3 regions of the Paenibacillus sp. SAF-068 genome follow, and region 1 is predicted to be linked to each of the others. Evidence: predicted binding sites of a transcription regulator. Region 1 holds the regulator's gene; each other region holds the start of a gene.
What was found. Region 1 encodes CtsR, which represses protease genes until heat stress. Its sites were predicted from a motif close to ATGGTCAATAAAGGTCAAACA; they were not measured.

Region 1 (7,686 bases):
CAGATCCACCCCTGTTGCCATACGGCGGGGAGAAGGGAAATGGGTGGTCGAGATCAAAGCCTGCAATTCCACAAGCAGAGGTCGTGTGCCCTCCATGCTGGCAACTACCGTAGAACCTGCTACACCCAGTGGCCGTTCCGACAGAAAGAGTTCGGACGGGTTGCCCACCTCACGAAGTCCATCCTCGCCCATTTCAAAAATGCCAATCTCATTGGTGGAACCAAAACGGTTCTTCACCGCACGCAGTAAGCGATACGTATGATGCCGTTCTCCTTCAAAATAAAGCACGCAATCCACCATATGTTCCAACATACGTGGACCGGCAATGGCACCTTCTTTGGTAACATGCCCCACAAGAACCGTTGCAATGCCTCTCCCTTTGGCAATCCGCATGAACCTTGATGTACATTCCCTTACCTGCGCTACACTACCAGGCGCACTGGTAACTTCGGGAAGATATACGGTCTGAATGGAGTCGATGACAAGAAAATGCGGCTGGATCTGATCCACCGCTTCCTCTACACGTTCCATATTGGTTTCACACAGCACATACAACTCGGCAGAGAGCGCCCCGAGACGATCTGCCCGCAATTTGGTTTGCTTGACGGATTCCTCTCCCGATACATATAACACCCGCAAACCCGAATGCGTCAACGCATGAGAAGTCTGCAACATCAACGTTGATTTACCGATACCAGGATCTCCGCCCACCAGAACGAGGGAACCTGGAACGATTCCGCCACCCAATACCCGGTTCAACTCTCCGATTCCAGTCTGTACACGCGGTTCCTGACCGCTATCTATATCTATGATAGGAAGCGGTTTATCTTTACTGTCATACAGGGGAGAATTTCTCCCTTGTGTTTTGACAACCGTCTCTGTCTCTTCCACCATCGAATTCCATGACTGACAACCCGGACACTTACCGTACCACTTGGGGGCTTCATAGCCGCATTCCGTACATTGAAACTTGGTTTTAACTTTGGCCACTTCAGCACTCCTATAATTTAATTTTATAACAGCATTTTGCATTATTCGACGAATTTTGCCTAAAATCCCTGACGTGCAGGGTTACTAAAAGTTTACCATTGTTTGAGATTTTTCGTAAAGGATTATCGCAAACTTTACACATGTTCAAGCCATAATCATGTCCGTCTTCTGTCCAAAATGCAAATAATCCTCCCCGGCCGAAGCCGAGAAGGATTAAGAATCAATATAAGCTGGAGGTTAGCTCCAAAGCTTGATATATATTATTTGGTTTCGATTTCCTCGTTAGAAGGAACTACCACGTCTTTTTTCGTTACAGACAGTGCGCCGTTCTCTTCGTCAATGAGTAATGAATCCCCTTTGGTTACGTTGCCTGTAAGCAACTCTTCAGACAATTTGTCCTCGATATGCTTCTGGATTGCCCGACGAAGCGGACGCGCACCGTAAGCTGGATCGAAGCCGGCTTTGGCAAGGAATTCCTTGGCATTGTCGGTAAGTTCGAAGTCAACTTCATATTCACGCAGCCGTTTGCGAAGCTCCTCACTCATGAGCGTAACAATCTCTGCAATGTGTTTCTGTTCCAGAGAGTGGAATACGATAATTTCATCAATCCGGTTAAGGAACTCTGGACGGAAGGATTTCTTCAGCTCATCCATGACTTTACCCTTCATGTTGTCATAATCCGCACCTGCATCCACAACTGCTGTGAAGCCAAGTGTGGAGTTACGTTTGATCGCTTCGGCACCCACGTTGGATGTCAGGATAATCAGCGTATTCCGGAAGTCAACAACGCGACCTTTGGAATCCGTCAGACGACCATCCTCAAGCACTTGCAGCAAGATATTAAATACTTCTGGATGTGCTTTCTCGATTTCATCGAGCAGGACAACGGAATATGGTTTGCGACGAACTTTCTCTGTCAGCTGGCCACCTTCTTCGTATCCAACATATCCTGGAGGCGCTCCGACGAGTCGGGAAGTCGAATGCTTCTCACCATACTCGGACATATCGATCCGGATGACTGCATTTTCATCGCCAAACATCGCTTCAGCCAGAGCACGAGCAAGTTCTGTTTTACCTACCCCTGTAGGACCGAGGAAAATAAATGAACCCATCGGACGTTTTGGATCTTTCAACCCAGCACGTGCACGACGAACCGCACGACTGACAGACTTCACAGCCTCATCCTGGCCGATAACACGTTCATGCAGAATGGATTCCAGATTCATCAGACGCTGTGTCTCTTCTTCTTTCAGCTTGTTCACCGGAATTCCTGTCCAGTTGGCTACCACTTGTGCGATATCCTCAGGTGTTACTTCGGAATCCGTGCGGCCTTGTTTTTCTTTCCATTGGTTCTTCGTTACATCCAGCTCTTCACGGATTTTTTGTTCCGTATCGCGCAGAGCAGCTGCTTTTTCGAACTCTTGGCTTTGAACCGCTGCGTCTTTTTCCTTGCGGATATCTTCCAGACGGCTCTCCAGCTGTTTCAGGTTTGGTGGGATCGTGTAAGAGTTCAATCTTACTTTGGAACCCGCCTCGTCAATCAGGTCAATCGCTTTGTCAGGCAGGAAACGGTCTGTGATGTAACGATCAGACAGTTTAACCGCCTGTACAATCGCTTCGTCCGTAATTTTCACGCGGTGATGCGCCTCGTAACGGTCACGCAAGCCGTGCAAAATTTGAATTGCTTCTTCCGGAGAAGGCTGATCTACAGTAATCGGTTGGAAACGACGCTCAAGCGCTGCATCCTTCTCGATGTATTTGCGATATTCATCCAGTGTTGTCGCACCGATACATTGCAATTCTCCACGGGCCAGAGCCGGTTTCAAAATGTTAGAAGCATCGATGGCACCTTCAGCTCCGCCTGCGCCAATCAATGTATGCAATTCGTCAATAAACAGGACAATGTTACCTGCTTGGCGAATCTCATCCATAATTTTTTTCAGACGATCTTCGAACTCACCACGATATTTGGTTCCAGCAACGACTGAACCCATATCCAGAGTCATTACACGTTTGTCGCGCAATGTTTCCGGAATTTCATTGGCAATGATTTTTTGTGCAAGGCCTTCAGCGATCGCTGTTTTACCTACACCTGGCTCACCGATTAATACCGGGTTGTTCTTGGTACGACGGCTGAGCACCTGGATGACACGTTCAATTTCTTTGCTACGTCCAATGACTGGGTCAAGGTTATTCTCTCTTGCGTAAGCCGTGAGGTCACGTGCCAGACTGTCCAGGGTTGGTGTGCTGACATTGGCAGGTGTCCCATTATGGCTGGATACAGCTTCACTGCTGCCAAGCAACTGTAATACTTGTTGACGTGCTTTGTTCAGGCTGATACCCAGGTTATTGAGCACACGTGCTGCAACACCCTCGCCTTCACGAATCAATCCGAGCAGGATATGTTCTGTGCCTACATAGGTATGACCCAATTTGCGAGCTTCATCCATAGACAATTCAATTACTTTTTTCGCACGTGGCGTATATGCAATGTTGGTAGGTTGCTCTTGGCCACGGCCAATCAGCGTTTCTACTTCATCCTGAATTTTTTCCAATCCGAGTCCCAGGCCGATCAGTGCTTTGGCTGCGATGCCTTCGCCTTCACGAATGAGGCCGAGCAAAATATGCTCAGTACCGATGTTATTATGACCGAGACGGACAGCTTCTTCCTGCGCGAGTGCGAGCACCTTTTGGGCCCGTTCCGTAAATCTTCCAAACATCATATCTCCTGCACCTCCATGGTTTTGGATAAAACGAGGGTCATGTTATAAACTAACCGTCGTATTCTTCATATCATTTTTGTTTGCAGCCGTGCTGCGAATAAAATCATTCGGCATTCGTACATGCCTAGTTATATAAACGCCGCAATGCGGCATGAAACCATAATTCAATACAATATCAGGCTGAGCTAGGACTGCTTCGCTGCATTGATCGTATCACGAATCAACTGGGCTCGATAGATGTCACGCTCATCAGTGCGCATATCTTCCCCGAATGTTTTCTGCAAAAATCCCGGCTGTGTCATCACATTCAACTCATTCATTACCGTGATAGACAATCCATCCAACAAGCCGAGATCCACGCCAAGGCGTACATCCGATAATCGCTGTGCAGCTTCCTTTGAATCCACAATAGCTGCATGAGACAATATGCCGTAAGAACGCATTACACGATCCGTGATTCGAAGTCTGGAATCCGTAATTAACCGTTCTCTGGCTGTACGCTCATGACCAATCATCTGTAACACAACACCATGCAGGTTCTCGATGACTTCCTGTTCGGTCTGTCCCAATGTAATCTGGTTCGAGATCTGGAACAGGTTCCCCATCGCCTCGCTGCCTTCACCGTATATCCCTCTTACAGTCAGTCCCACTTGGGAAACTGCGGTTAAAATACGGCCAATCTGCTGTGTCATCACCAGGGCAGGCAAGTGCATCATGACAGATGCTCTGACACCTGTACCTACATTGGTAGGACAGCTGGTTAAGTAACCTCTGCGATCATCAAAAGCATAATCCACGTGCGCTTCAAAAGCATCATCTATTGCAGAAGCTTTCTCCCAGGCTTCTTTCACCTGGAACCCCGGATAGAGGCACTGGATACGAAGATGATCCTCTTCATTAATCATAATACTAACAGACTCATCCTCACTGAGAATAACCGCACCATTCCTGGATTCATTCGCAAGACTTGGACTGATAAGATGTTTCTCCACCAGCACCCGTTTGTCGAGTTCGTCAATATCGATTAGATCCAACGTGTGGAAATCCCCAAAGGCATGAACGTCATCGTATTGAAGTACTTCGCTCAGCTTATTCAGCACCTCTTCCGATTGCTCATTGGAAGCCAGCATCGGAAACGGAACATGCTGAAGGTTGCGCGCAATCCGTACACGGCTACTAATGACAATTTCGGAATCAGCCGCATCACTTCGCATCCAGTCGCTGAGCGCCTTCTCTGTAAAGCGCAGATTAGGCATTACGCATTCCTCCTACTCATGACAAACTTTACTCCTGAGCTATTCCTTTTTCAAGTTCTCTAATCTGGTCACGAATCTGAGCCGCCTCTTCAAATTCCTCTTGGGTGATGCTTTCCTGGAGCTCACGCTTCAGATCAGCGATTTGCCGTTTCACCTTGATGCGACCACCAGCTCGTGCAGGCACTTTGCCTACATGGGACGTACTCCCATGAACCCGCTTGAACAACGGGTCCAGACGGCTGTCAAAATATTTATAACATGAACTGCAGCCGAATCGGCCTATTTTGCTGAATTGTGAATACGTCATACCGCACTCTTCACACTGAAGTGCTTTTGCAGGTGGTGTTCCTGCCGACCCACTTTTGCCAGCTGGATCAAAATCAAGCAACCCTGACAACAAGTTGTGAATGGAAAACCCGCCTGCTGTTCCAGGGATCATTTCCCCTTTTTCACGGGCACAAGACTCACAAATATGGAATTCCGTCTTCTCCCCATTTACGATCTTCGTAAAATGAAGTGTCGCCGGACGTTTATTGCATTCTTGGCACAGCATATTGATGTACCTCCTTTGACCCCGATAGTTTTCATTTACCGAGCAAAGATATTAACATCGCCTTCAACATTCTGGCACGAATTTGATCCCGGTAAGGAAGTTTGACCATTATAACCTCTCTAGATACAGCAGCTCGCATCAACCCGGCTTCACGTTTGCTCAAGAAACGCGCTTCTTCCAATTGATAGATCAGACCTTCAGCAGCTGTCTGCCCGATCTCATCACCAATACTATGGTGCAAATGATTATGCAGAGCTGATTGGGCCGGTAATTCAATGCGCTGTATGCGAACATAACCACCACCGCCACGTTTACTCTCAACTAGGTATCCCTTCTCAAGGGTAAAACGTGTGCTGATGACATAATTGATCTGGGAAGGTACACATGAGAATTGATCTGCCAGATCATTACGCTGAATTTCAACCATTCCTTCGGGACTTTCATGCAAAATACTCTTCAGATATCGTTCGATAATATCAGAGATATTACGCATCCAATCATCCTCCACTGTCTGAAACGTTAAGTCAATAAGGACCCACACGCCCCCACAGAGTACACCTTCTCTACCCATTTAACCAATCAAGCAAACAGCGAATCTTTGCTTCCACAGGTGTCGTCAGGAGAGTGAAGGAAGCACGAAGGTCCTTTAATATTCCCTTAATCCACTAATGAAATGACCCCGCATATTGGCGATCATGCATCAGATTGTTGAAAGAAAGCTACTTAAGTATTAAACCTTTAGTTGACTTTGACTTTCTTTGACTTTATATACATTATAGCATATTTTGTGGGTTTGCCAAGTGGGGTCACTATTCATTTTTTACGATTTTACACGAAATATTCCCCAGACACAAAAAAACCTCTCCAAAATTGCTGGAGAAGTCCATTTGTCTTTCGATCACGCCGTATTTCTATTCAAGATAATTAACTTAAATGGAGTAGTGGGGAAGAATAATCAGAAGAAATCGAGTAAATAGGTTTCCCTTTTGGGAATTGCTTGTTCCAAAGCCTGGATTACTGTATTCGGTCCGTGAACTCTTCCGATTTGTGCCATTTCCGTTGGTCTGCGATATCCCATCAGCATCGCAGTGAGAGCTTGAATATCTACCTTAATGGTCTGATCATCTGTAATTGGCTCCGAAGTTTTCCATATGGACGCCGTTCCGTTCATCGCCACATTTAATTGCCATACTCCTTCATTCCACGGAGCGTGGGTATCCTCTACCTCTAGAACGATCTGCACCGGTGAGTCTTGGCTTGCAAATGGATACTGGGATATAAACTGCTCCACACTAACGATGCGTGCCATAAAGTAAGGTACAATCTCCTGCTGAATGCGTGGGTTATCCAATTGGAAGGCAAGCGTATCACTGGCAGGCGCCTGCAACGTAACTTCCTGTATCATGGAATCATGGTTAGCAATAAACGTCCACAGACCTTGCCTAGCCTCTTCGTTCAGATGGATGATCTCTTTAATGGTAAACTTATTTTCCTTAACTTCATATAAAAGATAACCTTGTGCTGCACCAGCTTCGTCGTAATATACAGCCTTTTGGCTGGATCCATTCACAAGAACGGAGTTCTCCCATCTCGCATCATCCCGGACCAAGGTTCCGTTATAGCGCTCAGCGTAAGCACTGTATACTTCCTTTAGTATGCTCAGGTCCGGATCGCCGCGCCGGATCGTGCCAGGTGTCGCTTTTTTCGAAGGCAAATGAGCTGTAGGCACTTTATATCGTTTAAATTCAACATACGTCTCCCATCCGTACTTCCGATAGAAACCAAAAGAGAACGGATGTAAGAACGATATGCTTTGTTTGTTACGATTCATTTCTTCCAACGCATGCTTCAGCAGACCCGCTACCCAGCCTTTACGTCTATACTCTGGCCAGGTGGCTACACCCGCAATACCGCCCATCTCGAACGATCTACCATGAATATAGGTTTGAAAAGGAATAATGTGAAGTTTAGCTCCTAGCTGCCCGTCCTCATATACACCCCATATATCCTGTGACGAAAATTGACTCCGTCGATTTTCCTTTTGTTCATCGCTCATTACTACTTGAAAAGCATATTCAGAGAGTGCCATCGCCGGTTCAAAATCATCTACCGTCAATTTTTGAATTTCCATGTTGTCCCTACACCCCATTCGCTAGAGTTATTA
Region 2 (7,686 bases), on a different contig from region 1:
CTTACTTCGCCCCCTCAACAAGCGCGATGAACGAAGCCGGCTGCAAGCTGGCACCGCCAACAAGCGCGCCGTCGATGTCGCTTTGTCCGAGGTATTCTGTTACGTTCTCCGGTTTAACACTGCCGCCGTATTGAATACGAACTGCATTCGCAACCGTCTCGTTATACAGATCCTTCACCAGTGTACGGATGTAAGCAATAACTTCATTCGCATCTTGGGAAGTGGAGGATTTGCCTGTACCAATCGCCCAGATTGGTTCATAAGCGATAACAACTTGTGCCGCTTGCTCTGCGGATAGACCTTCAAAAGCAGCGACCGTTTGCACTTTACATACGTCTTTTGTTTGGTTCGCTTCGCGCTCTTCGAGCGTCTCACCAAGACAGAAGATTGGAGTCAATCCGTGACGGAATGCTGCGTGCAACTTTTTATTGACAGTCTCATCGGTTTCCGCAAAATATTGACGGCGCTCCGAGTGACCAATAATGACATAATCCACACCCAGATCTTTCAGCATTACACCGCTGATTTCACCTGTGAATGCACCGTTGTCTTCAAAGTGAAGATTTTGTGCACCAATTTTGATGTTTGTTCCTTTAACGGCTTCTACCAGGGATGGCAGATTCGTAAACGGTGCGCAGATTACAGTTTCCACGCCTTCAACTTCCGCTTTTCCTTTAACTTCCTGAATGAAGTCATTGGATTCGGAAACCGTTTTGAACATTTTCCAGTTACCTGCGATAATCGGTGTTCTCATTGGGTTTCAACTCCTTCATGCTATAGACTAGAACTTACTTGTCGTTCAATGCAACTACGCCCGGAAGTACTTTACCTTCCATGAACTCGAGCGATGCACCGCCACCTGTAGAGATGTGGTTCATCTTGTCAGCCAATTTGAACTTCTCAGCTGCTGCTGCAGAGTCACCGCCACCAATTACAGTGTAAGCTTCTGTCTCAGCGCAAGCTTCCGCTACTGCACGAGTACCGTGGGAGAATGGCTCGATTTCAAATACGCCCATTGGTCCGTTCCATACAACCAATTTGGAGTTTTTGATTACGTCAGCATAGATCTCACGAGTTTTGGGACCGATGTCGATGCCTTCCCAATCTGCTGGGATGCCGTCGATGTCAACGATTTGTGTGTTAGCTTTCGCACTGAAATCGTCAGACACTACGATATCTACCGGCAGGTAGAAGTTTTTGCCCAGTTTTTTCGCTTTTTCGATGAAACCGAGAGCAACATCAAGTTTGGAATCATCCAGCAAGGATTGTCCAATTTCATGTCCTTGTGCTTTGAGGAACGTGTAAGTCAGACCGCCACCGATGATAACGTTGTCTGCAATATTCAGCAGGTTGTCGATTACATCGATTTTGTCCTTAACTTTGGATCCGCCGATGATCGCTGTGAAAGGACGCTCAGGGTTGGAGATCGCTTTACCCAACACTTCAAGTTCTTTTTCCATCAGCAAACCGGACACTGCTGGAAGCAAGTGAGCGATTCCTTCAGTCGAAGCGTGTGCTCTGTGAGCTGCGCCAAACGCATCGTTAACGAAAACGTCAGCCAGTTCAGCAAATTGTTTTGCGAGTTCCGGATCGTTTTTCTCTTCGCCTGCGTGGAAACGAACGTTTTCAAGCAACAATACGTCGCCGTTGTTCAGTTCAGCGATTTGAGCTTTAACAGCTTCACCAACAGAATCGTCAGCTTTAACAACTGTTTTACCCAACAATTCGGACAAACGCTCAGCTGCTGGAGTCAAACGCAAAGAATCAACCACTTCGCCTTTAGGGCGACCCATGTGGCTTGCCAGAATGACTTTAGCACCTTTTTCAATCAAGAAGTTGATTGTAGGAAGCGTTGCACGAATACGTTTGTCATCTGTAATTTTACCATCTTCGAGCGGTACATTGAAATCTACACGGACAAAAGCCCGTTTTCCTGTCAATTCTATATCGCGTACACTTTTTTTGTTCATCTGTATTTCCTCCGCACCCATGTATTTGTTGGACCCATCAAGGGCTGAAATCCCTTGTCAATCCTGGTGTTTTTGAGAAATTTGCAAAATATTGATATATAAAGAGCGGAAACAATATAGCATCTGTTTCCGCTCTATGTTATTGCAGATATTACTTAATCATTTTTGCAAAGTGCTCCAAAGTGCGAACCAATTGTGCAGTGTAGGACATTTCATTGTCATACCAAGCTACAGTTTTAACCAATTGTTGGTCGCCAACAGTCAGAACTTTAGTTTGAGTTGCATCAAACAGGGAACCGAAAGTGATACCTTGGATGTCGGAAGATACGATTTCGTCTTCAGTGTATCCGAAAGTTTGTGGATCGGAAGCTTCTTTCATTACTGCGTTAACTTCTTCAGCAGTAACTTTTTTACCCAGAACAGTTACGAGCTCAGTCAGGGATCCAGTAGCTACTGGTACACGTTGAGCTGCACCATCCAATTTGCCTTGCAGTTCTGGAATTACCAGACCGATTGCTTTAGCAGCACCAGTTGTGTTAGGGATGATGTTTTCAGCTGCTGCGCGAGCACGACGGAAGTCACCTTTAGGGTGTGGAGCATCCAATGTGTTTTGGTCGCCAGTGTAAGCGTGAATTGTAGTCATCAAACCTTGAACGATTCCGAATTTGTCTTGCAATGTTTTTGCCATAGGTGCCAGGCAGTTCGTTGTGCAAGATGCGCCGGAGATTACAGTTTCAGTACCGTCGAGGATTTCATGGTTTACATTGTAAACGATGGTTTTCATGTCGCCAGTAGCTGGTGCGGAGATAACAACTTTCTTAGCTCCACCTTTCAAGTGTTTCTCAGCTGCTTCTTTTGTTGTGAAGAAACCAGTACATTCCAGAACGATATCTACGCCCAGGTCGCCCCAAGGAAGTTCTTCCGGGTTACGGTTAGCCAATACTTTAACTTCTTTGCCGTTCACTTTGAAGAAGCCATCGTGTACTTCAACATCGCCATCGAAGCGACCTTGAGTTGTATCATATTTGAGCAAATGAGCCAGCATTTTAGCGTCAGTCAAGTCGTTGATTGCTACTACTTCAATGCCCTCTACATTTTGAATACGGCGGAATGCCAAGCGTCCAATACGTCCAAAACCGTTAATACCTACTTTAATCATGAGTAAGTTCCTCCCAAGTTTTGATTAATTTTTTATGAAACTTATATATTCAAGACAGACGGTAAAGTCCGTCAAGACAACAATAGTTGTATTACATAGTAAACCCTATTCCATTTCAGCAACAATGACTTCGGCAGCAGCCTCATCAATAATCAGAATATCTTCCTGACCAAATCGTAACACGGAATGTATAGCAGCAGCTTTGCTTTTGCCACCTGCAATTCCAATCACGACATCGGTTCGTTCAATATCCTGAAGTCGCATACCCAGTGTAAGCATGGTATGTACCACCTTACCCTGATCGTTAAAGTAATAACCGAAAGATTCAGATACGGCTCCTTGCTCTTGAAGTTCATCTATGATCTCCGTCGCAAGTTTACGCCTTGTCGCCATCTCTACGGCATCACCAATGCCATGAATAACGATGCGCGATTGCCGAATCAGCTGCAGAATCTCCTGAACACTGGGGTCCTGGATTAATGATTCATAGGCATGATCACTTAGCAAATCCGGTACATGCAGGAGTTTGTATTGCGCTCCTACCCGTTTTGCCATTGTGGATGCAATCGTATTTGCCTGAATTTCAAGGCTTTCTCCAAGTCCACCGCGTGCCGGTACGAACCAGACACCTTTAAGCGATGTTGGCGGAGTCAGTTGCTCTGCGACTTCGGCCGTTGTTGATCCGCCAGTAACGGCGACAACGTCGTTGTCACTCATGATATTGCCGAGAGCCTTCGCTCCGGCTCTGCCCAGTTCCCTTTTGGCAAATGGAGAAACGTCCGAATCACCAGGAACCACAACTACCTTTTGCAGACCGTAGGCTTGCTTGATGCGCTCTTCCAGCTCGGATAATCCGAACAACTCTTTGGCTACGGGCTCTAACTGCTGCAGCAAATCATACCCTGCCTCGCTGATCTTCATTCCTGCACTGTCAATTTCAATAAGTCCCTGAGCCTTTAACAGATCGGTCTCAGCCCTCAGAACCCGCTCGGTCATCTGCATGGAATTAGCTAACGTTCTCCGTCCGATCACGTCCGATAACATGATCTGTTGCAGAATCGTATACCTCTTTTTCAAGATATCCATGAGATCAGGCAGAAGCTGCTTTTGTACTTCTAAAATCGTTCGCATGCTTTCCACTCCCGCAAGTTCTCGTTCCAAGCTCTCTTTCGTGGCCCTAAAACGTCCCGGGTTAACTTTTTAAGTCCCACGTCTATTCTACCTAAAACTGACGTGACATGCAAGTGTTTCAACGTGTTATTTCGACTCGCATTCAGCGTTTGTACGCGCCTATTTTCACAATCCTGGTCTTCTATGATCAAGGACTAGCTCACGCATACCATATATAGAAGAAACGAATGAATTCCATCTACATATCGCCCAAAATCACATTTCTTAAGGCATGTCCAAAACCTCTAATAGCATTTACTTAAATGCATTGTTTATCCACTCTTCTTCATCATGATCATTTTTAGCTCGATCCAAACCAATACACCTAATGAACTGCTTGCAAATAAATACCTCATGAGCTATAATCATTATTGCTGTCACATATTGTGCGCCCGTGGTCCAATGGATATGACGTAGGCCTCCGAAGCCTGAGATCCAAGTTCGATTCTTGGCGGGCGCGCCACTTTTATTTAACAGCTCATAACCCTTTTAACCAATGAAACCGGAAAGGTTTCTTTTTTTTGCAAGTTAGTTTGACTTTCTTTGACTTTTTGTTTGGAATTGTTTATTATGTGGGTAATACGGTAACAGTTTAAGTATAAACACCAATAACATTTACATTTCCGAGGAGGTTTTTCACGTGAGTTTTATTCCTATGGTCGTTGAACAGAGCAACCGGGGTGAGCGGGCCTATGACATCTATTCCAGATTGCTGAAGGATCGTATTATTTTCCTTGGTAGCGATGTTAATGATGTTGTGGCTAATGCAATTATGGCACAGATGTTGTTCCTGGCTGCGGAAGATCCGGAGAAAGACATTCACTTATACATCAACAGCCCAGGCGGATCAATTACAGCCGGTATGGCCATTTACGATACAATGCAATTCATCAAACCGGATGTATCTACCATCTGTGTAGGTATGGCCGCTTCCATGGGTGCATTCTTGCTTAATGCCGGTGCTAAAGGGAAACGTTTTGCGTTGCCTAACAGTGAAATCATGATTCACCAACCGCTTGGTGGTGCTCAAGGTCAAGCTTCAGACATCGAAATTCGTGCTCGCCGCATCCTGAAAATGCGTGATACCTTGAACCGCATCATCTCTGAGCGTTCAGGTCAACCGCTGGAGCGGATTGAGAAAGATACAGATCGTGACTACTTCATGAGTGCTGCTGAAGCTGCCGATTACGGTATCATTGATAAAGTTATTGAAAATGTAGGTTCCCAAGGCATCTAATTGTTATATGGACCATGGTCTACGCTTTAACATATCAACACTGACGTAATTAACAACACCTCATTGTGTTGTCTAACGAGAAGAAGCCCTCATCATCAATGATGAGGGCTTCTTCTTTCATTTTATAAGAAAGATAACTGAAGAGTGCACAATAATAATTCGTTATTTGGTTCCAGTTACATCACTGAAAGGTGCTGTTCCTTTAGGGAGAATCTCTTTGTACGTGAATGGCATTTCAGGGAATCCCTCTGCGTACGCCGTATATTCATACAACTGGAAGAACACAACTACACCCGTTGGCGTCACATAGAAATCCTGATCTTTATTTAACCCTTTATATCCATCGAGGTATCCACCGCGGGCTTTCAGTTGCTCGCCCACTTTTTTACCCAACGTCTCACGCATGGATTTATTATTTTGCAGCACATCGTCTAACGTAAGTTCCTTGCCTGTATCCAACGCAAAGGTGTGACCCGTCCGGGTAGTCATCCCGTGAGCGCCAGCATAATCCTCATATCGTTGTGTAATGAGTCCCAGCACGCCGTTCTCATTGTATGTCACGACATAAGAAGTTTCAAAAGCATATGGACGATTTGCAGTTGCTCCGCCGAATTCAGACGTTTGTTTTTTGAAAGCAGCAACAGCAGTGTCCACTTCACCTTTCAACACTTTGTTAATCGCCGCTTCAGCCTCTTTGCTAGCCAGACCGCTCACTTGCGGATATTTCACATCTACTTCAGCATTTTTCACAGTGACATTAACAGTTGCTGCTTTAACTTTCACGCTATTTTGTTTCACCTTGCTAAGTGTCAACGTTTTGGTTTTACCATCCCAATTCCCCTGTACACCCAAATAATCTCTCATCGCCGAGAATGGGATGTACAATCGACCCTGAATCAATTTCGCTTCCACCTGAGGGTAATACCCGTTAATATAGACGTTTGGCTGTCCATCCATCAGGCTAACGGTCATCGCATTGTTGGCTGCTGTTACCGTATACGATTTGGTCTTCGCATCATATTTCAGCGTTCCGCCTGCGACATCTTTAACTGCCGTAAGAGATACCCAAGTTGAGCCACCTTGCAGAAGTCCTTTTTGAGTCAGTGTTTTCCCACCGGATTTCAGCGTTACCTCCGTCGGGGTTGTCACTTTTGAGGATACAGAAGCCGCTTGTACCGAACTATCCTGCCACACTGCACCGCTCCCCACAATAATTCCTGCTGCAAGTAACGCACTTGTCCATTTTTTCCATGATGTCATATATAAAACTCCTCTCTGAATTCACAATTAGGTATCATTGCGTATGTAGTCCTGACCTGATCGCATATCTCATACGCTCACCTCTCTATTATAATTAACCCGTTTTCGGAAAGGTTTACAGCTCGAGTTACAATGTTGATGAATATCAGGCGGAAAATATAATGGGATATGACCTTTTTGTCACGAACAACTATACAAAAAAGATACCAATATACAGCATTTCATTTAGAATCATAAAGATGCCTTCATGACCAACTTCATCAAAGCTTGCTTTTCCAACAAAAAAGACTCTGTCCACAGGACAAAGTCTTTGTCATTATTTCGTTGTTCCCCTTCAAATGACGCTGTAAAAAAGTTAATTGAGCTTACAATCTAGTTCAATTTTGATTATTTCATTTCATACGTAATATTCAGGATTGTGCTTACTTTAACTTGACCCGTTTCAATCTCAGTGCCACCTGCTGTATCTGCTGCTTTGGACATCAAAGATTCACTTGCATAGAACACAGGTACATTTGCATCACCTTGGCTCACGGAAAGAACAGCACCGAGTTGACGTTTAACTGCTTTTGCGATGGCTCCAGCTTTTACATCGGCATTCGCAACAGCTTTCTCAATCACTTGGGACTCATAACTTTCCGGATTCTCTACAGTAAAGCGCACGTTTTCAATATTGTTGGCACCCGCCCCTGAAGCAGCATCGAGCAATTCGCCGATCTTGTCCATCTGACGATATGTGACTGTCAGCGTATGATGCGCTGTGTATCCTTTAATTTGTTGTCCGTCTTTTTCGCTATACGTATAGTTGGGTTGTACAGAGAACTGACTGGTTTGAATGTCGTCTGCACTGATCTTCCACGTATTCTTCAGCAAGTTGGATACCTTTTGAA
Region 3 (7,686 bases), on a different contig from region 1:
TCCGCCCTCGGCTGAGCTTGCAGGCATTTTCTCCAGTCGATCAATTTCTTTCTCAACCTTTTCTTTCACTTTGTCCGGCAAGCCGAGTTCTTCCATCTGATTGCGAAGTTCCTCAACCTCACCTGCACGACCTTCTTTTTCACCCAGTTCTTTCTGGATCGCTTTCATCTGCTCGCGCAGATAATATTCCTTTTGCGTTTTCTCCATCTGTTTCTTCACACGTTGGCTGATCTTGCGTTCAAGCTCCAGCACTTCGCGCTCATTGTTCAGGATATCCAGCAATTTCTCCAGACGTTCCCGCACATCGATGGTCTCCAGAATTTCCTGTTTATCCTTGATCTTCAAGGACAGGTGACTCGTGATGACATCAGCCAGTCGCCCTGGTTCTTCGATGTCAGACACCGCTGCGAGTGTCTCTGGTGTCACCTTTTTGGACAGATTAATATAATTCTCGAACTGGTTCAGAACAGTACGCATCAAGGCATCCGTCTCTGGATGGGTATTCTCCTCTTCAGGCAGCTCTTTGGCCAGTACTTCATAATATTCCTCATTGTCCGTATATTCAATAATTTCGGCCCGTTCCAAGCCTTCCACGAGTACACGAATCGTACCGTTCGGAAGCTTCAGCATCTGTCTGACCTTGGCCACGGTTCCGATTCTGAAAATGTCCTCTTGTGTTGGTTCTTCAATATTTACTTCGGCTTGGGAACATAGGAGAATCAAATGTTCTTCTACCATCGCTTTTTCTAAAGCCTTGACCGATTTCTCCCGGCCCACATCGAGATGCAGTACCATACTCGGGTAGACGAGAAGTCCTCTTAAAGGCAGTAAAGGAAAACGACGACCTTTTACTTTGCTCGGTCCCATCGCTTTCGCACCTCCAATGGCTCTCAGGTTGTAGTCATTCATTATTCTATCAAATGTTCACATAAAAAACCAATGAAGGGAAGCGCTTAGCAGCTTCCCGAATCTGTAACCTGTCCTGGACGAGGCACGTCAGCACGCAAATAGGAAGCGGATGCCGGTGGAAAAATCTCCGGTGCAGGTGCAATTGCCTCCTCTGCAAGCTTCGTCTGTTCCATCTGTTGTGATTCCGGAACCCAGGCGAACACTTCACGGAATACGTCCTGTACCGTATCTACCGGAATAACGCGCAAGCCATCCAGATTCTCGAAAATGGACTGCCAGTTCTCCGCAGGAATAATAACCGTCTTTGCTCCCGCCTGAAAAGCAGCCTCCACCTTGGCCAGCACCCCACCAATAGGCTTTACCCGACCATGAATACTGATCTCGCCAGTCATCGCTGTCTCATGATCCACAGGGCGTCCCTGAATGGCTGATGTAATGGCCGTCGCCATGGCAATCCCGGCGGATGGTCCATCAATAGGTGTCCCACCTGGGAAATTCACGTGTAAATCATAATCATTCGGACGAATACCCATGGCTTTTAATACGGTTAACACATTTTCAACCGAGCCTTTAGCCATACTTTTTCGCCGGAGTGTACGCGAACCGCCTCCAATCTCTTCTTCATCCACAACGCCTGTAATGTTGATTCGGCCTTGATCCTTAAGGGCAGGAACAGCAGACACTTCAATTTCCAAAATGGTTCCCATATTCGGTCCATATACCGCCAAGCCGTTCACAAACCCCACCTGCGGCTGTGAGGGGACCTTTCGGTCAGGCCGGGGCTGAATCTGGCTACTACCAGCCACCCACTCCACATCGGACGCCTGAAGCGTCTCACGCTTCTCTGTCAACGCAAGTCCAGCAGCAAGCTGGATGATATTGACGGCTTCACGCCCATTGGTTGCATATCGCTTAACCACATCAACGGCATCCGGACATGGACTGAACCCTATTTTCTGAACTGCATCTTCTGCAATTTGTCCAATCTCCTCAGGCAACAAAGGGCGGAAATAAACTTCCATGCAGCGCGAACGCAAAGCTGGTGGCAGTTCATGCGGTGAACGTGTCGTTGCTCCAACAAGGCGGAAGTCGGCTGGCAAACCATTTTGAAAAATATCGTGGATATAAGCAGGAGTATGCGTGTCTTCCGAGTTATAGTACGCACTCTCCAAAAACACCTTGCGATCCTCCAACACTTTCAACAACTTATTCATCTGGATGGAATGCAATTCACCAATTTCATCAATAAAAAGCATGCCTCCGTGCGCTTTCGTCACAGCCCCCGGTTTCGGTTGGGGAATACCTGCAACGCCCATGGCTCCTGCTCCCTGATATATCGGATCATGAACCGAACCGATTAGAGGATCCGCAATACCACGTTCATCAAAACGGGCTGTTGTTGCATCCAGCTCGGTGAATTTGGCGTCCGGTTTGAAAGGAGAAGATGGATTCTTCTTCGCTTCTTCCAGCACAACCCTTGCGGCAGCTGTCTTCCCGACTCCGGGAGGACCATAAATGATAACATGTTGCGGATTCGCACTGCATAATGCAGCTTTAAGGGCACGAAGCCCGTCTTTTTGTCCAACAATATCGTTAATGGTCGCGGGACGCGTCTTCTCCGACAACGGCTTGGTGAGTGAGATTGAACGCAGCTTGCGCAACTTCTCCAGTTCCTTGCGAGATTCTCGCTCAACGGCACTGCGGTTCGTTTTCTGGCCACGCAGCAGGTTCCAGAAATATAAACCAATCACCACTCCAAAAAATAACTGAATCAACATGATGACCATACCAAATTCCATGTCTTCACATCCTCCTATTTTGTCGCTATTCTCACATGAGATCGTGCTAATACTTGGTAGTATAGCCTTTTCAGCGAGACGTAAACGGGCGATGCGGAATTTGTATGCGAGAATATCAAAAGCCCGCCATCGCTGGCGGGCTTTTGTTGTAACCAGATATGAATCAATCAGTGCGAACGACCAGGAATGACACCTGTCTCTTCATAGGCTTCGACGATTTTATCGATCTCTTTTTTCAATTCCTCAACCATAATCTCTTCAGGCACTTTACGGATCATCTTGCCGTGACGGAACAAGAGACCTTCTCCACGAGCACCGGCAATCCCGATATCCGCTTCTTTTGCCTCACCTGGACCATTCACTGCACAACCCAACACGGATACTTTAATGGGCACCTTCAGTTTGGAGATATACTCTTCCACTTCGTTGGCAATGGAGAACAGATCGATATCCAAACGTCCACAGGTTGGGCAAGAGATCAATGTGGCTGCATTTGTAATTAGTCCAAATGTTTTGAGCAGATCACGAGCAACCTTGATTTCTTCTACCGGGTCTGCACTCAGTGATATCCGCATCGTAGAACCAATGCCCATGGACAACAAGGCTCCCATACCTGCTGAGCTTTTAATCGTACCCGAGAACAGTGTACCTGCTTCAGTGATTCCGAGATGCAACGGATACGGTATGATCTGAGCTGCTTTGGTATATGCCTCAATGGCCATCGGCACATCCGATGCTTTGAGTGACACGATGATATCGTGAAAATCAAGCTCTTCCAGAATACCAATGTGATACAATGCACTTTCTACCATAGCATCGGCCGTAGGATACCCATACTTCTCAAGAAGATGGTTTTCCAAAGACCCCGCATTTACCCCGATCCGAATTGGAATACCACGCTCTTTACATGCTTTCACAACTTCTTCCACTTTGGAACGTTTACCGATGTTGCCTGGATTAATCCGTACTTTATCAATACCATTCTCAATCGCAAGCAAAGCCAGCTTATAGTTAAAATGAATGTCCGCTACGAGCGGTATATTAATGCGTTTCTTGATTTCCTTGATGGCTGCAGCAGCTTCCTCATTATTCACCGTGACACGTACCACTTGACAGCCGGCTTCTTCCAGTCGCAAAATCTCTGCTACCGTTGCTTCAACGTCTGCCGTTTTGGTTGTACACATACTTTGGATAATAACTTCGTTACTGCCACCGATCGTTACGTTTCCCACTTTTACGGGACGTGTATCCTGTCTTAAATACATGAGTGATTTCTCTCCCCACAACGTCAAAGCTCCACCCTGACAGAGACATGAATTCGCCTTCTGCCAGAGTGGAGAACTGACAAGTCTATAATTCAGAGTTCAACGGGATTCAGACCTTTATTAGGCGCTTTCTTCCTGCTTATCGTCCTTCGATTGGCTTAGTTCAGGCACGACTCTTTTCTCAACCACTTCTTCAGTAATGACACAGTTCGTAACATCTTCACGTGAAGGCACTTCATACATGATTTCAAGCATGATACCTTCAATGATGGCACGCAATCCACGTGCACCCGTGTTACGTTTGATCGCTTCTTTGGCAATCGCGAGCAATGCAGCTGGTTCAAATACCAGGTTCACATTATCCAGCTCAAGCAGTTTTTGGTACTGTTTCGTAAGCGCGTTTTTCGGTTCGGAAAGAATCCGTACCAATGTATCTTCATCCAGCGGCTCCAAAGTGGAGATGACTGGCAGACGGCCTACAAACTCCGGAATCAGACCAAATTTCAGCAAATCTTCCGGCAATACCATACCCAGATATTCACCTGGTTTCAGGTCTTTTTGCTCAGAAACGGTATTGAAGCCAATGACTTTTTTACCGATCCGGCGTTTGATCATTTGCTCCAGACCATCAAAGGCACCGCCGCAAATGAACAGGATGTTCGTTGTATCGATCTGAATGAATTCTTGATGAGGATGCTTACGGCCACCTTGTGGTGGTACAGAAGCCACAGTTCCTTCAAGAATCTTCAAGAGAGCCTGTTGCACACCTTCGCCCGATACATCACGAGTAATGGATGGGTTTTCGGATTTACGTGCTACTTTATCAATCTCATCGATATAAATAATGCCACGCTCTGCTTTTTCCACATCATAATCAGCAGCTTGAATCAGCTTAAGCAGGATGTTCTCTACATCCTCACCCACATAACCCGCTTCTGTTAATGAAGTAGCATCTGCAATCGCAAAAGGAACATTCAGAATTTTTGCCATCGTTTGCGCAAGCAACGTTTTACCAGAACCTGTTGGTCCTAACAGCAAAATGTTACTCTTTGACAATTCAACGTCTTCAATCTTGCTTTGTGTGTTAATCCGTTTGTAATGATTATACACCGCAACAGACAATGATTTTTTCGCTTGTTCCTGTCCAATAACATATTGATCCAGAATATTACGAATTTCTTTTGGTTTCGGAATATCTTTCAGGTCTATTTCTTCATCATGACCGAGTTCTTCCTCAACGATTTCAGTGCAAAGTTCGATACATTCATCACAAATGTACACGCCTGGTCCAGCGACCAACTTGCGTACCTGCTCCTGAGATTTACCGCAAAAAGAGCATTTCAATTGCCCTTTTTCATCGTTAAATTTAAACATGAAACCACCCCTTTAGGAATTGATCGGTCTACTGAGCACCTGGTCAATAATGCCGTACGTCTTAGCTTCTTCAGCGCTCATGAAGAAGTCACGGTCTGTATCCCGCTCAATTTTCTCAAGAGGCTGACCCGTACGATCGACGTATATTTGATTCAGTTTCTGACGTGTTTTAATAATCCATTCTGCGTGTATCTTAATATCCGCAGCCTGTCCTTGAATACCGCCAAGCGGCTGATGAATCATTACTTCGCTGTTTGTCAGCGCATATCTTTTGCCAGGTGCACCGGCTGTTAGCAATAACGAGCCCATGCTTGCTGCCATCCCTACGCAAATGGTAGATACATCCGGCTTGATAAACTGCATCGTATCGTATATACCCATCCCTGCGGTGACAGAACCACCAGGTGAGTTAATGTACAAGCTGATATCCTTCTCAGGATCGTCGGCTGCCAAAAACAAAAGCTGTGCTATGACAAGATTGGCTACATCGTCATCAATCGCACTGGTTAGAAAGATAATGCGATCTTTCAGCAAACGTGAATATATATCGTAAGACCGTTCGCCTCGATTGGTTTGTTCTATAACCATTGGCACCAGACTCATGAGACCAACCTCTTTTCTACATGTAATTAGACATAGGCCACCTGTAAAGCAAACCCAAATTCATTCTAACACTTTCCTGTGACAATGTCATTTTTCACAAGAGAGGTCAGACAACCGTTTGTTTACTTTTTTAGCCTGATCATATTTAACCATGTTTTCTATGTATGTGCAAATTGAAGCCATCCTATGCCGTCTTGCCGTTTTTTATTTGCATGAAGTACATAGGTATGTAAAAAGTGTACACCGATCAATAAAATTAGTATTCATCCATATAATTACTTCAGTTTCTATAAAATGGATGTCATAATTTAAAAATAAGGCACGCAATAGTTCACGTGCCTTATCGTTTATTCAACTGACAAGTTGATTACAGCTTGTCTTATTTTTCGTCAGCTTCTGCAACAACCTCTTCAGCTGGAGCTTCAACTGGTTCAACAACTGTGCTGTTCTCAACAAGAACGTCAATTGTTTTACGCAGTTTTACTTCATCGCGAAGGCTGTCCAGGGAACCATTACCTTCGAGGATGCCACGGATCTCTTCAGCAGGACGCTTGTAAGATTCAGCCATTTTCTCGAGTTCTTGATTCACTTCTTCGTCAGATACTTCAATGTTTTCCGCTTTACCTACAGCTTCAAGCACCAGGTTGTTGCGAACACGTTTGGAAGCATCTTCTTGCATTTGTCCTCTCAGGTCAGCTTGAGTCTGGCCAGAGAAGCTCAGGAACATTTCAAGGTTCATACCTTGGTTACGCAGACGGTTGTCGAAATCACGCATCATGTTTTGTACTTCGCTGTCAACCATTGCAGCCGGAATGTCCACTTCAGCGTTCTCAGCCACTTTTTCTACAACTGCATTTTCCTGTGCAGCTTTGGCTTCGTCAGCTTTACGGGATTCCAATTGTGTTTTCAGGTCAGCTTTGTACTCTTCAAGTGTGTCGAATTCGCTAACATCTTTAGCAAACTCATCATCCAATGCAGGAAGCTGTTTGCGTTTGATTTCGTGAATTTTCACTTTGAATACCGCTTGTTTGCCAGCAAGTTCTGCTGCATGGTAGCTCTCTGGGAAAGTCACTTCAACGTCTTTGAAGTCACCTGTGGACAGACCCACAACTTGCTCTTCAAATCCAGGAATGAATGTGTTGGAACCCAGTTCCAGGGAATAACGCTCAGCTTGTCCACCTTCGAAAGGTACACCATCAACGGAACCGTCGAAGTCGATTACTGCAACGTCACCGTTAGCAGCGGAACCTTCGTCGATTACAACGAGTTCAGCGTGACGTTGTTGAAGACGCTCAAGTTCTTCAGTCACTTCTGCATCCGTTACTTCACCTTTTGCTACAGCAACTTCGATTCCTTTGTACTCACCCAGAGTAACTTCAGGTTTCACAGTTACTTTCGCTTTGAACTTGAATGTTTGTCCTTTAGCGAATTGTTCAACATCTACGTCAGGACGATCAACCGGGAAGATATCCGTTTGGTCGATTGCTTCTGTATAAGCTTCAGGAAGCAAAATGTCGATTGCTTCTTGATAAAGGCTCTCAACACCAAAACGTGCTTCGAAGATGGAACGTGGTACTTTACCTTTACGGAATCCAGGTACGTTTGCTTGTTTAACCACTTTATTAAAAGCTTTGTCGAGTGCTGCAGTTACACGATCCGCATCCACTTCAACCTCAAGAACCCCAAGGTTCTTCTCTATCTTTTCCCAAGTTGCTTTCATTGTATACTTTCCCCTC

Region 2: a site for CtsR is predicted at 4,830-4,850, ahead of clpP (ATP-dependent Clp endopeptidase proteolytic subunit ClpP). Genes of this name have one in related genera too.
Region 3: a site for CtsR is predicted at 6,043-6,063, ahead of clpP (ATP-dependent Clp endopeptidase proteolytic subunit ClpP). Genes of this name have one in related genera too.

Annotation. Positions count from the first base shown of each region.
Region 1 is NZ_JBQCJX010000011.1:54,827-62,512, forward strand. It holds gene radA (DNA repair protein RadA) at 1-990, opposite strand, end outside; gene ACTHPG_RS27685 (ATP-dependent Clp protease ATP-binding subunit) at 1,251-3,713, opposite strand; gene ACTHPG_RS27690 (protein arginine kinase) at 3,899-4,969, opposite strand; gene ACTHPG_RS27695 (UvrB/UvrC motif-containing protein) at 4,998-5,522, opposite strand; gene ACTHPG_RS27700 (CtsR family transcriptional regulator) at 5,554-6,015, opposite strand; gene ACTHPG_RS27705 (GNAT family N-acetyltransferase) at 6,478-7,653, opposite strand.
Region 2 is NZ_JBQCJX010000008.1:119,507-127,192, forward strand. It holds gene tpiA (triose-phosphate isomerase) at 2-754, opposite strand; gene ACTHPG_RS26260 (phosphoglycerate kinase) at 789-1,970, opposite strand; gene gap (type I glyceraldehyde-3-phosphate dehydrogenase) at 2,122-3,129, opposite strand; gene ACTHPG_RS26270 (sugar-binding transcriptional regulator) at 3,235-4,260, opposite strand; tRNA gene ACTHPG_RS26275 (tRNA-Arg) at 4,688-4,762, shown strand; gene clpP (ATP-dependent Clp endopeptidase proteolytic subunit ClpP) at 4,940-5,536, shown strand; gene ACTHPG_RS26285 (stalk domain-containing protein) at 5,699-6,796, opposite strand; gene ACTHPG_RS26290 (SIMPL domain-containing protein) at 7,184-7,686, opposite strand, start outside.
Region 3 is NZ_JBQCJX010000004.1:286,064-293,749, reverse strand. It holds gene lon (endopeptidase La) at 1-867, opposite strand, end outside; gene lonB (ATP-dependent protease LonB) at 954-2,708, opposite strand; gene ispG (flavodoxin-dependent (E)-4-hydroxy-3-methylbut-2-enyl-diphosphate synthase) at 2,876-3,973, opposite strand; gene clpX (ATP-dependent protease ATP-binding subunit ClpX) at 4,094-5,347, opposite strand; gene clpP (ATP-dependent Clp endopeptidase proteolytic subunit ClpP) at 5,360-5,950, opposite strand; gene tig (trigger factor) at 6,330-7,670, opposite strand.